2 regions of the Shewanella carassii genome follow, and region 1 is predicted to be linked to the other one. Evidence: riboswitches for the same ligand, from Rfam matches in the RefSeq annotation. Region 1 holds a riboswitch; the other holds the start of a gene.
What was found. Region 1 has a riboswitch for cobalamin ahead of K5621_RS16575 (ABC transporter ATP-binding protein). Riboswitches for the same ligand answer to the same signal wherever they lie in the genome.

Region 1 (4,610 bases):
CCTGCCCGCGAGCAGCAGTACCATAAGCACAGCCAAACTGGCACCGATAAAGGCTCCCAGCGGCAGCGATACCCCGGAGATGGCCGAACTCAGGCCAAGGCCGGTCGCCAGGGCGACCGAGACCACGGCGCCGAAGCTGGCGCCCGAGCTGATACCGAACAGGTAAGGATCGGCCAGCGGGTTGCGGGTCACCGCCTGCAATACATAACCCGACAATGCCAAACCGCTGCCGGCGATAAAGGCCAGCAAGATACGCGGCAGGCGCAGATCCCAGACGATACGCTCGCTGATGGCAGAAGGCTCACCCACGCCCAGCAGGTGTTTGCCAATCACTCTTGCCACATCGAAGAGGCTGATATCGGCGGCGCCAAAACCGGCGGCGGCCAAGGGTGTCAACACAGTGCAGAGCAGCAACAGCAGCCAGCACCAGTAAAGTCTGGGCAAGGGCCTGAGAAACCAGCCGATAAGCGAGCGCCCCGGTGCGGCCACGGAAGCATTCATGCGCCACCTCCCACCGAGCCTGGGCGCCGGTCAGTTTCCTTGTGAGCAACACAGGTTTCGGCCGAGGCAGGCCCTGCCATTGGCTCGACTATCGCAGCGCCTTGAACCTCGCCACTGGCGAGCGCCGCCGAGCTTACAGCCTTGCCGTGACCAGGCTCTGGCGACTGATAGCCGTAAAAGTAGTGGATCAGCGGCCGTCCCAACTGCGGATGCGTCCCCACCTGGCAGCAAACACCGAAGACACCGGCAATTCTGTCTTCGGTCAATACGCTCTGGGGCGAGCCGTGGGCAATACGGCGGCCGTTATCCAGCAGCAAGAGTTCGTCACACAGGGCCGAGGCCAGATTGAGATCGTGAATCGAGGCGATCACCGTGACCCCCAGGCTGCGCACCAGCTCGAGGATCTGGATCTGATAGCGGATATCCAGATGATTAGTGGGCTCGTCCAGGATCAAAAGCTTGGGGCGCTGCACTATGGCGCGGGCAATCAAGGCCCTTTGCTTCTCACCGCCGGAAAGCTGCGCGAAAGGCTCTGCGGCCTTGTGCTGCAACCCGACCTGCGCCAATGCCGCCTGCACCTGGGCCTTGTCGGTCGCCGATGGCATATCAAACAACCCCTTGTGGGGAGTCAGTCCCATGGCCACCAATTGAGTCAAATCCAGTGCCAACTGGGCCGGGGTATCCTGCAGCACCACGGCCACCTCTTTGGCGAAGGCTTTGGCAGACAAGCTATGGATATCCTGACCAAACAGCTGGATCTGGCCGCTGTCCGGGCGGATATAACGATAGAGGCAGCGCAGCAGGCTCGACTTACCGGCACCATTGGGGCCTATGAGCCCGAGCATCTTGCCACTTGGCAGCTCAAAACCCACATCGGCCAATACGCTGTGACCACCGGGAAGCCAGCTAAGCTGTTGCACCTTGAGTGCCAGGCTCATAACCGCCCCCCGACATTGAGCCTGTGACCGGCAGAAGGCTCAAGCTGCAGTGGAAGAATCATCTATTCGCTCCCCCGGTTTACCCGCCCGGGTTTCTGGTTTGGTTTATCAGCCTGGGCAGGTCTCCTGACTCGTCGCCAACGGCGACTCACAGTTGCGGGCACAGTCCGGGCTTTCCCGGTTCCCTGGGTTGGTTCACCTGCAAAGGCGCCAACACCCTGGCTGCTGCCGCACTTGGCGGCCATTTGGGGTTATTATCCCGGTTTTATCGCCCGGCACAATTGCCCGGCGCAATAGCGCAGCACTATTGCGGCCAGTGGAGCTTGCTGAAACACTGCCATTCCTGGTCACTTTCACCGCTGGCATCACGGCTGGCATAGAGGGTTATTCTGACCCAGGCCGCATAAGGTAGCTCCAAGGCGTTGAACACTGCCGCAGGCGGTATTTGCCCCGGCAGCAAAATCTCGGCCAGCAGCAGCCGGATAACCCCACTGTGAGTCAAGATCAGTGCCGCATCGGCGCTTGCTGAGGAACCAGAATCTCCTGAAACAGAGCTTTCGGAAGAACTAACCTCTCTAGCAAGCCAGCGCTGCACCATAGTCTGCCAGCCATCCAACACCCGGCTACGAAAGGCTGGCAGCGATTCCCCGCCCGGCGGAGTATTGGCCACGGGGTCACGCCAGAAGGCTTCAGCCGCCTCGCTATGCTGCTGATAGACACTCGCCACCTTCATGCCGTCCCAGTCACCGAAGTCCAGCTCCCAGAGCCAGTCATGCTGCTGCAGCGGCGCCGGGAAATAATCAGGCATATCGGCCTTGAGCTCGGCGGCAAAGGCCTGGCAACGCTGGGCCGGGGAGCTCAGCAGCGCCAGGCGTTCGGGCTGGCTCGGTAACTGCTCCAGCGCACTACTGATAGCCCGCCAGCTGCGCCACATCTGCGCTTTGCCCTCATCGCTCAGGGCCACATCACTGCGGCCGCGGATAATCTCGCCGCCTTCACATTCGCCGTGCCGCAGCAGATAGATATTCAGTTGCCTATGTTCAGCCACACACTTCTCCCGTCAGAGTCCGGTGGTTACCGGGCCAATTTAACCTTGCCGCAGGCCGCCGGAATCCGTATATTACGGACGTCTATACGTATAAATGTCCAAAATAACTTTCCGCGCCCACACACGCCTTTGGCTATCATGCCAGATAGTGTCCCGGGCGTCAGGTCGGCAGAGATGATGTCGCGGATGCCAAGCACCGCGAATGTAAAACAGCAATAAGACAGGTATGAAAGGTAACCCTATGGCGACTTCCCAGCACTCCCCAAGCCAGACAGAGCTCAAGCTCAAACAGACCCTCAAAGAGCGGATCCTGATTTTAGATGGCGCCATGGGCACCATGATCCAGGACTACAAGCTGGAAGAAGCCGATTACCGCGGCGAGCGCTTCAAAGATTGGCATTGCGATGTCAAAGGCAACAATGATCTGCTGGTACTGACCCAGAGCGAGATCATCAAGACCATTCACAGGGAATACCTGCTGGCCGGTGCCGACATCATAGAAACCAACACCTTCAACGCCACCACCATTGCCATGGCCGACTATGAGATGCAGAGCCTGGCGGCGGAGATCAATTACCAAGGCGCCAAAATCGCCCGCGAAGTGGCCGATGAGGTGGCCGCCGCCAGCGGTATTCCCCGCTATGTGGCCGGGGTGCTCGGCCCCACCAACCGCACCTGCTCCATCAGCCCGGATGTGAATGACCCCGGCTTTCGCAACATACATTTTGACGATCTTGTGTTGGCCTACAGCGAATCCACCGAGGCGCTGATCGCCGGTGGCGCCGACATCATCCTGGTGGAAACCATCTTCGATACTCTCAATGCCAAGGCGGCGCTGTTTGCCATCGAAAATGTGTTCGAGAAACTGGACCAAAGGTTGCCGGTGATGATTTCCGGCACCATTACCGATGCCTCGGGCCGCACCCTGACAGGGCAAACCACAGAGGCCTTTTACCATTCTCTCAGACATATCAAGCCTCTGAGCATAGGCCTCAACTGCGCCCTGGGCCCGAAAGAACTGCGGCCCTATGTCGAGGAGCTTTCCCGTATCAGCGAGTGCTTTGTCTCGGCGCACCCCAATGCCGGCCTGCCCAATGAATTCGGAGGCTATGACGAAACCCCGGCAGAGATGGCAGGCGTGATAGGCCCCTGGGCCGAAGAGGGGCTGCTCAATATTGTCGGCGGCTGCTGCGGCACCACGCCTGCGCATATCAAGGCGATTTCTGAAGCTGTTAGCCTTCATGCACCAAGGCCGCTGCCTGAGCTGCCGGTAGCATGTCGCCTCTCCGGACTGGAACCCCTGACCATAGATGCAAACAGCCTGTTTGTGAATGTGGGCGAGCGCACCAATGTCACCGGCTCGGCCCGGTTTCTCAAGTTAATCAAAGAAGGCCAGTACGAAACCGCGCTGGAGGTGGCCCGTGACCAGGTAGAAAACGGCGCCCAGATCATAGATATCAACATGGATGAGGGCATGCTCGACGGGGTAGAGATGATGCAGAAATTCCTCAACCTTATCGCCTCAGAGCCGGATATCAGCAAGGTGCCTGTGATGATAGACTCCTCCAAGTGGGAGGTGATTGAGGCCGGGCTCAAGTGCATTCAGGGCAAGGGAATAGTCAACTCCATCTCCCTCAAAGAGGGCGAGGCCAAGTTTATTGAACAGGCCAAACTGGTGAAGCGCTACGGCGCCGCCGCCATCATCATGGCCTTCGATGAACAGGGCCAGGCCGACACCCGGGAGCGCAAAACCGAAATCTGTACCCGTGCCTACCGGGTGCTGCTGGATAAGGTGGGCTTCCCGCCGGAAGATATTATCTTCGACCCCAATATCTTCGCCATCGCCACCGGCATAGAGGAGCACGATAACTATGCGGTGGACTTTATCGGCGCCATTGCAGATATCAAGGCCAACCTGCCCCATGCGATGATTTCCGGCGGGGTGTCCAACGTTTCTTTCTCCTTTCGCGGCAACAACCCGGTGCGAGAAGCCATTCATGCCGTATTCCTCTATCACGCCATCAAGGCGGGTATGGATATGGGCATAGTCAACGCCGGTCAGTTGGCCATCTATGACGATATCGACCCTGAGCTGAAGCAGAAGGTAGAGGCCGTGGTGCTCA
Region 2 (4,610 bases), 1.8 Mb from region 1:
AGAGAGCGACTCTCTCCACGGCTTGAGCCGTTGGCGGAGGCCGATAATCCCGCCGAGTTACTGGCATTTCTTGAAGCCAATCGGGCCAGCCCGGCCAGTTGCTATTTGGGGCAGCAGGCCCTTGGCTATATCGCCGCCAGACCTGAATGGCAGACGCGTTTTCTTGCCTGGTTTGTTCCCGTTTGTCTCAAGTGGGAGTCGCCAAATAAAAGAGAAGAGATCTGGGAAAGCTCGGTTCTCGGGCTTTCATTGCAATGGACTCTCGGTCGTCGTTACCCTGAGTTTACTCTGGCACTGCTCGATGGCATTCGCAGCCTGTTTACTGAGCATGAACTGGCGAAGATGGTATTCTCTCAGCACCTGGCCGAGCTGCAACGCAAACCTTGGAACACTGAAATTCAGGGGCAATTCAACGCCTTGTTATTGGGGCGGCAAATGCCTTTGGGTGACAACGGATTTATCCACACCGAAGTGAGTCGCTTGGTATGCCTTGGCTGGCTTTTGAATAACCTGGAATCACTGCCAGATGTTTGGCGCGGCGCGGCTGCAGCCTTACTCAAGGCGCTCGCCGGGCAGCCGCCACTCAATCCTTTGAGCCGTAAACAGCGTAAAAAACAAGTGCCATATTGGCGCAATATTCTCAGCAGTCTGGCATCCAAGTCTAACTCGGGGGCAATCGGTCGAAAGCGCCAGGCACAGTTGGCACAGATTGAAACCGATATCCAGGCGCTGGCCGCCAGCCGCGGTTTTACGCTGAGCAGATAAGATGAAAAAGCGTCGGCTGGCTATGTATGGCTATGGATATGGCGATATTTGTAAACCAATGACGACTGCCGGGGTGAGATATCTCTGATTTCACAATTGATGCAAGCCAGATCTCTTTTCTGTCACTTTGCAGTTCATTCAGGTATGTTAAAATTGTTTGCTGTTTCAGGGAGTAAGAAACTCTGATGAAACTTTGGTCGCCTTAAGCCATTCAATAATTGGTGCGGCGTTATCGGATCTTGGATCTGTTATTGGGAGAAAACATGGAACATTTCATCGGAGCCATCAAAAAATACGCCGACTTTACCGGTCGGGCCCGTCGGACAGAATACTGGATGTTCACTCTGTTCTATATCATTTTCAGCCTGGTTGTCAGTGCTATTGACTATGCGCTGGGTACCACAGTGCTGGGGCTGATTTATTCTTTGGGCCTGTTGTTGCCCTCTATTGCGGTTGCCGCGCGTCGTCTGCACGACACTGACCGCAGTGGTTGGTGGCAGTTGTTGGCATTTATCCCTATCATAGGTTGGATAGTGTTGCTGGTCTTCTACTGCCAGGACAGCGAAGTGGGGGACAACCGCTTTGGCAGTAACCCCAAAGAGCTGGGTTAAGATAATGGAAAGGGAGCCTCGGCTCCCTTTTTGTTTTCAGGGTTAATCTGCGGCGGTCAGTCGTCGTCAAAATTAGACATTCATCCATATAGACGTCTATAATGCCCGCTCTCGGTCAGGCCGGGAATGACAGCACAGTATTTCAGTCAACCTCTCGTGGTGCCCCGGAATGAAAGACCGGGGATAATCGGGAAGCCGGTGAGAATCCGGCACTGCCCCCGCAACGGTAAATGGTGAGAGACAGGCGCGCCCAAGTGGCGTCATAAAAGTCGGGTCTCGCGCGGTCAACCGCATAGCCAAAGTCCGGAGACCGGCCCTGGAGGTATTTCGATGATTTCGGTGGGCAGATCTCGAAATGCGGCAGCCAAGGGGCTCTCCCTGCCGTGGCACTCTTGCCCCGTTTCCCTTTCAGGAGTCAAAGGAAAATGGGTTTCAAACTAAATCACCTCGCGCTGCTTTGCGGTGCATTTACCTCAGTTCCCGTCATGGCGAGTGCTACAACCCAGGCCGTGGATGAACATCTGGTGGTCATTGGCCGTCAGGATGACACGCCGCTCAATATTGCCGCCAATGTTGCAGTAATAGATGCCGCCGATATTCAGCAAAGCGGTGCCAGTAATCTGAGCGAGTTGCTGCGTGGCCGCAGTGGCATTCAAATATCGGACAATAACTCAGGGCCCGTGCTGGCGATGCGCGGTTTTTCTGCCAGCCAGGCGGTGAATAACACCCTGATACTGATAGATGGTCGCCGACTCAACAATATCGATATTGCCGCCCCCAGCCTGAGTGCCATTGCGGTCAATCAGATTGAAAGAGTAGAGATCCTTTCCGGCAGCGCCGGAGTGCTCTATGGCGATCAGGCCGTCGGCGGGGTGATCAATATTATCACCAAGGCGCCCAGTGCCAGCGGTGGCAACCTGACCCTCTCTGGTGGCAGTTTTGACACCTACGAAGGTCGTGGGGATCTGTCCGGCGCCATCAATGACAACTGGCGTTACTATTTGGCTGCTGCTTATAACGAAAGCGACAACTACCGTAGAAACAATGCCAATGAAACCGGTTCTGTGCTGGGGCGTTTGCAATATGATTCAGAGTCGACCAACTTCTTTGTCGAAGGCAGTTACTACGATAACAAGCGCCAGACTCCAGGCTCACTGACCCTGGCTCAGTTTGAAGCCGACCCACGCCAGGCGACATCGACGCCGGGTGATTACAACCATGAGATGACTTCCGCCTGGCGTGGTCATATTCAGCGTCAAGTACACGCCAACTGGGCTCTGGTTGCGGACCTCAACTACAGTGATACTTTGGTGTCCAGTGTCAGCTATGGCAGCCCAGGTCGGAACGAGCGCTCGCTGTTGGAATTCAATCCCAAGGCACTGGGGCGTTATCTGACCCGCAATGGTGAACTGAGCATAGTCATAGGTGCAGATATTCAACGGGGTGAAACCGAGTTCGATCTCAGTTATATGCAGCGCAGTAACACCCAAACCATGACCAGCACCTATCTGCAGGCCAATGTGCCGCTGACCAACAGCCTGAGCTATGTGGTGGGCGGGCGTTATGCCAAGGTCAAGGATGAACTCAAGGACGGTCAGATTTACCCCAATGGCATAGATTTGGATGAAGATGCTCACGCGCTCGAGTTGGGGCTCAACTATCGGCCGCTGGAAGGCCACAGATTCTATCTTCGCGGTGATGAGAGCTTCCGTTTCGCCAAGGTCGATGAGCAAGCTTATACGCCGCCAACAGTCGTCGGTCTCAAGCCGCAGACCGGCCGTTCCATTGAAGCCGGCTGGGATTGGACCTTGAGCAACCAGAGCCTGCGTTTGAACCTGTACCGGCTGTCGCTGGAAGATGAAATTGTTTTTGATCCCAGTGCCGATATGCCTATCGGCGGTGCTTTCCCCGGCGCCAACGTCAATGCCGATGCCTCCCGCCGTTATGGCGCCAGCCTCGACTGGGACTGGCAGCTCAATGAGATGCTGCAGTTGGGACTTGAGTACAACTATATCGATGCCGAATTTACAGAAGGCGCCAACAAAGGCAAATCTCTCTCCTGGGTGGCCGAGCATTCAGGGCGTGTCTACACCAGTGTGGACTTTGGTCAGCACTGGCAGCTGTTTGTCGAGGGCCAGTATCTGGGCGACAGATATATGGAGGGTGACAATGGCAACCAGCACGATAAACTGGACAGCTACTGGCTGGGGAATATCGCCCTCAACTACAGCCGTGATGCCTGGCTTGCCAGCCTGAGGGTCGACAACCTGTTTGACAAGCAATACGCCAGCTCAGGTTATTTCAGTACCTGGGGCGATGGTTATTACTCGGGTAGCGGCCGTGCGCTGAGATTCAGCGTCAGCTATCGCTTCTGATAGCATAGAAAGCCGGGGTTTCCCGGCTTTTTTCTGCCCGTATTTCTATCGGTTGTAGTTTAGAACCTGGGCTTTTTCGAGCACCGACAAGGAGGCAAGAGCCGAAATATGAAAGCTGATTTTAGCTATGGTTTGAGAGGCGTGGTCATAGCCCTGTTGTCGCTGTTTTTGCTGGCTTGCTCCGAGCCCAAGCTGGCTTATATCGGCAGCAATGGCAAACTGCTGGCCTTCGGTGACAGCTTGACCCAAGGTGTTGGTGCCAAGGCCGGGCAGGATTATCCCAGTCGTCTGGCCGAGTTGTGCCGTTGTGAGGTAATCAACGCCGGGATTTCCGGTGAGCAATCTGCTGCCGGGCTTGAGCGTTTGCCGGCACTGCTGGACGAAACCAAGCCGGATCTGCTTATTTTGCTCGAAGGCGGTAACGATATTCTCCGCGGCCGCAGCCAGGCACAATTGGCGCAAAACATTGAGGCCATGTTACTTGAGGCCAAGGTGCGGCAAATTCCGGTAGTGCTGCTGGCTGTGCCGCAAAAGAATTTATTGCTGTCGCCCCTGCCTTTGTATGCCGAACTGGCCGACAAGCACGGCGCCATCTTGCTGGAAGATACTCTGTCTGAGCTGCTGCGTTCAAACGAGCTCAAGTCAGATACTGTGCATCTCAATCAACAGGGGTATTCGCGTTTGGCACAAGCCATCTTCACCAGGCTGCAGGAGGCGGGCGCTTTTTGATGCTACTTTTTGATTCTATTTAGCAAAAACCAGGCTAATTATCGATTGAACTTGACCCTGTAGGACATTTTATGGGTAAATTCTCTGCCATAATAAGTGGCAATAGTGCCTCCATAATAAATAACAACAG

Region 2: another riboswitch for cobalamin. It lies ahead of K5621_RS04460 (TonB-dependent receptor); the one in region 1 lies ahead of K5621_RS16575 (ABC transporter ATP-binding protein).

The regions. Positions count from the first base shown of each region.
Region 1 covers NZ_AP024618.1:3,666,498-3,671,107, forward strand. Annotated here, with positions in the region: gene K5621_RS16570 (FecCD family ABC transporter permease) at 1-501, opposite strand, end outside; gene K5621_RS16575 (ABC transporter ATP-binding protein) at 498-1,439, opposite strand; cobalamin riboswitch at 1,539-1,675, opposite strand; gene K5621_RS16580 (histidine phosphatase family protein) at 1,744-2,487, opposite strand; gene metH (methionine synthase) at 2,729-4,610, shown strand, end outside.
Region 2 covers NZ_AP024618.1:972,278-976,887, forward strand. Annotated here, with positions in the region: gene K5621_RS04450 (DUF3592 domain-containing protein) at 1-765, shown strand, start outside; gene K5621_RS04455 (DUF805 domain-containing protein) at 1,029-1,376, shown strand; cobalamin riboswitch at 1,517-1,709, shown strand; gene K5621_RS04460 (TonB-dependent receptor) at 1,802-3,751, shown strand; gene K5621_RS04465 (GDSL-type esterase/lipase family protein) at 3,860-4,480, shown strand.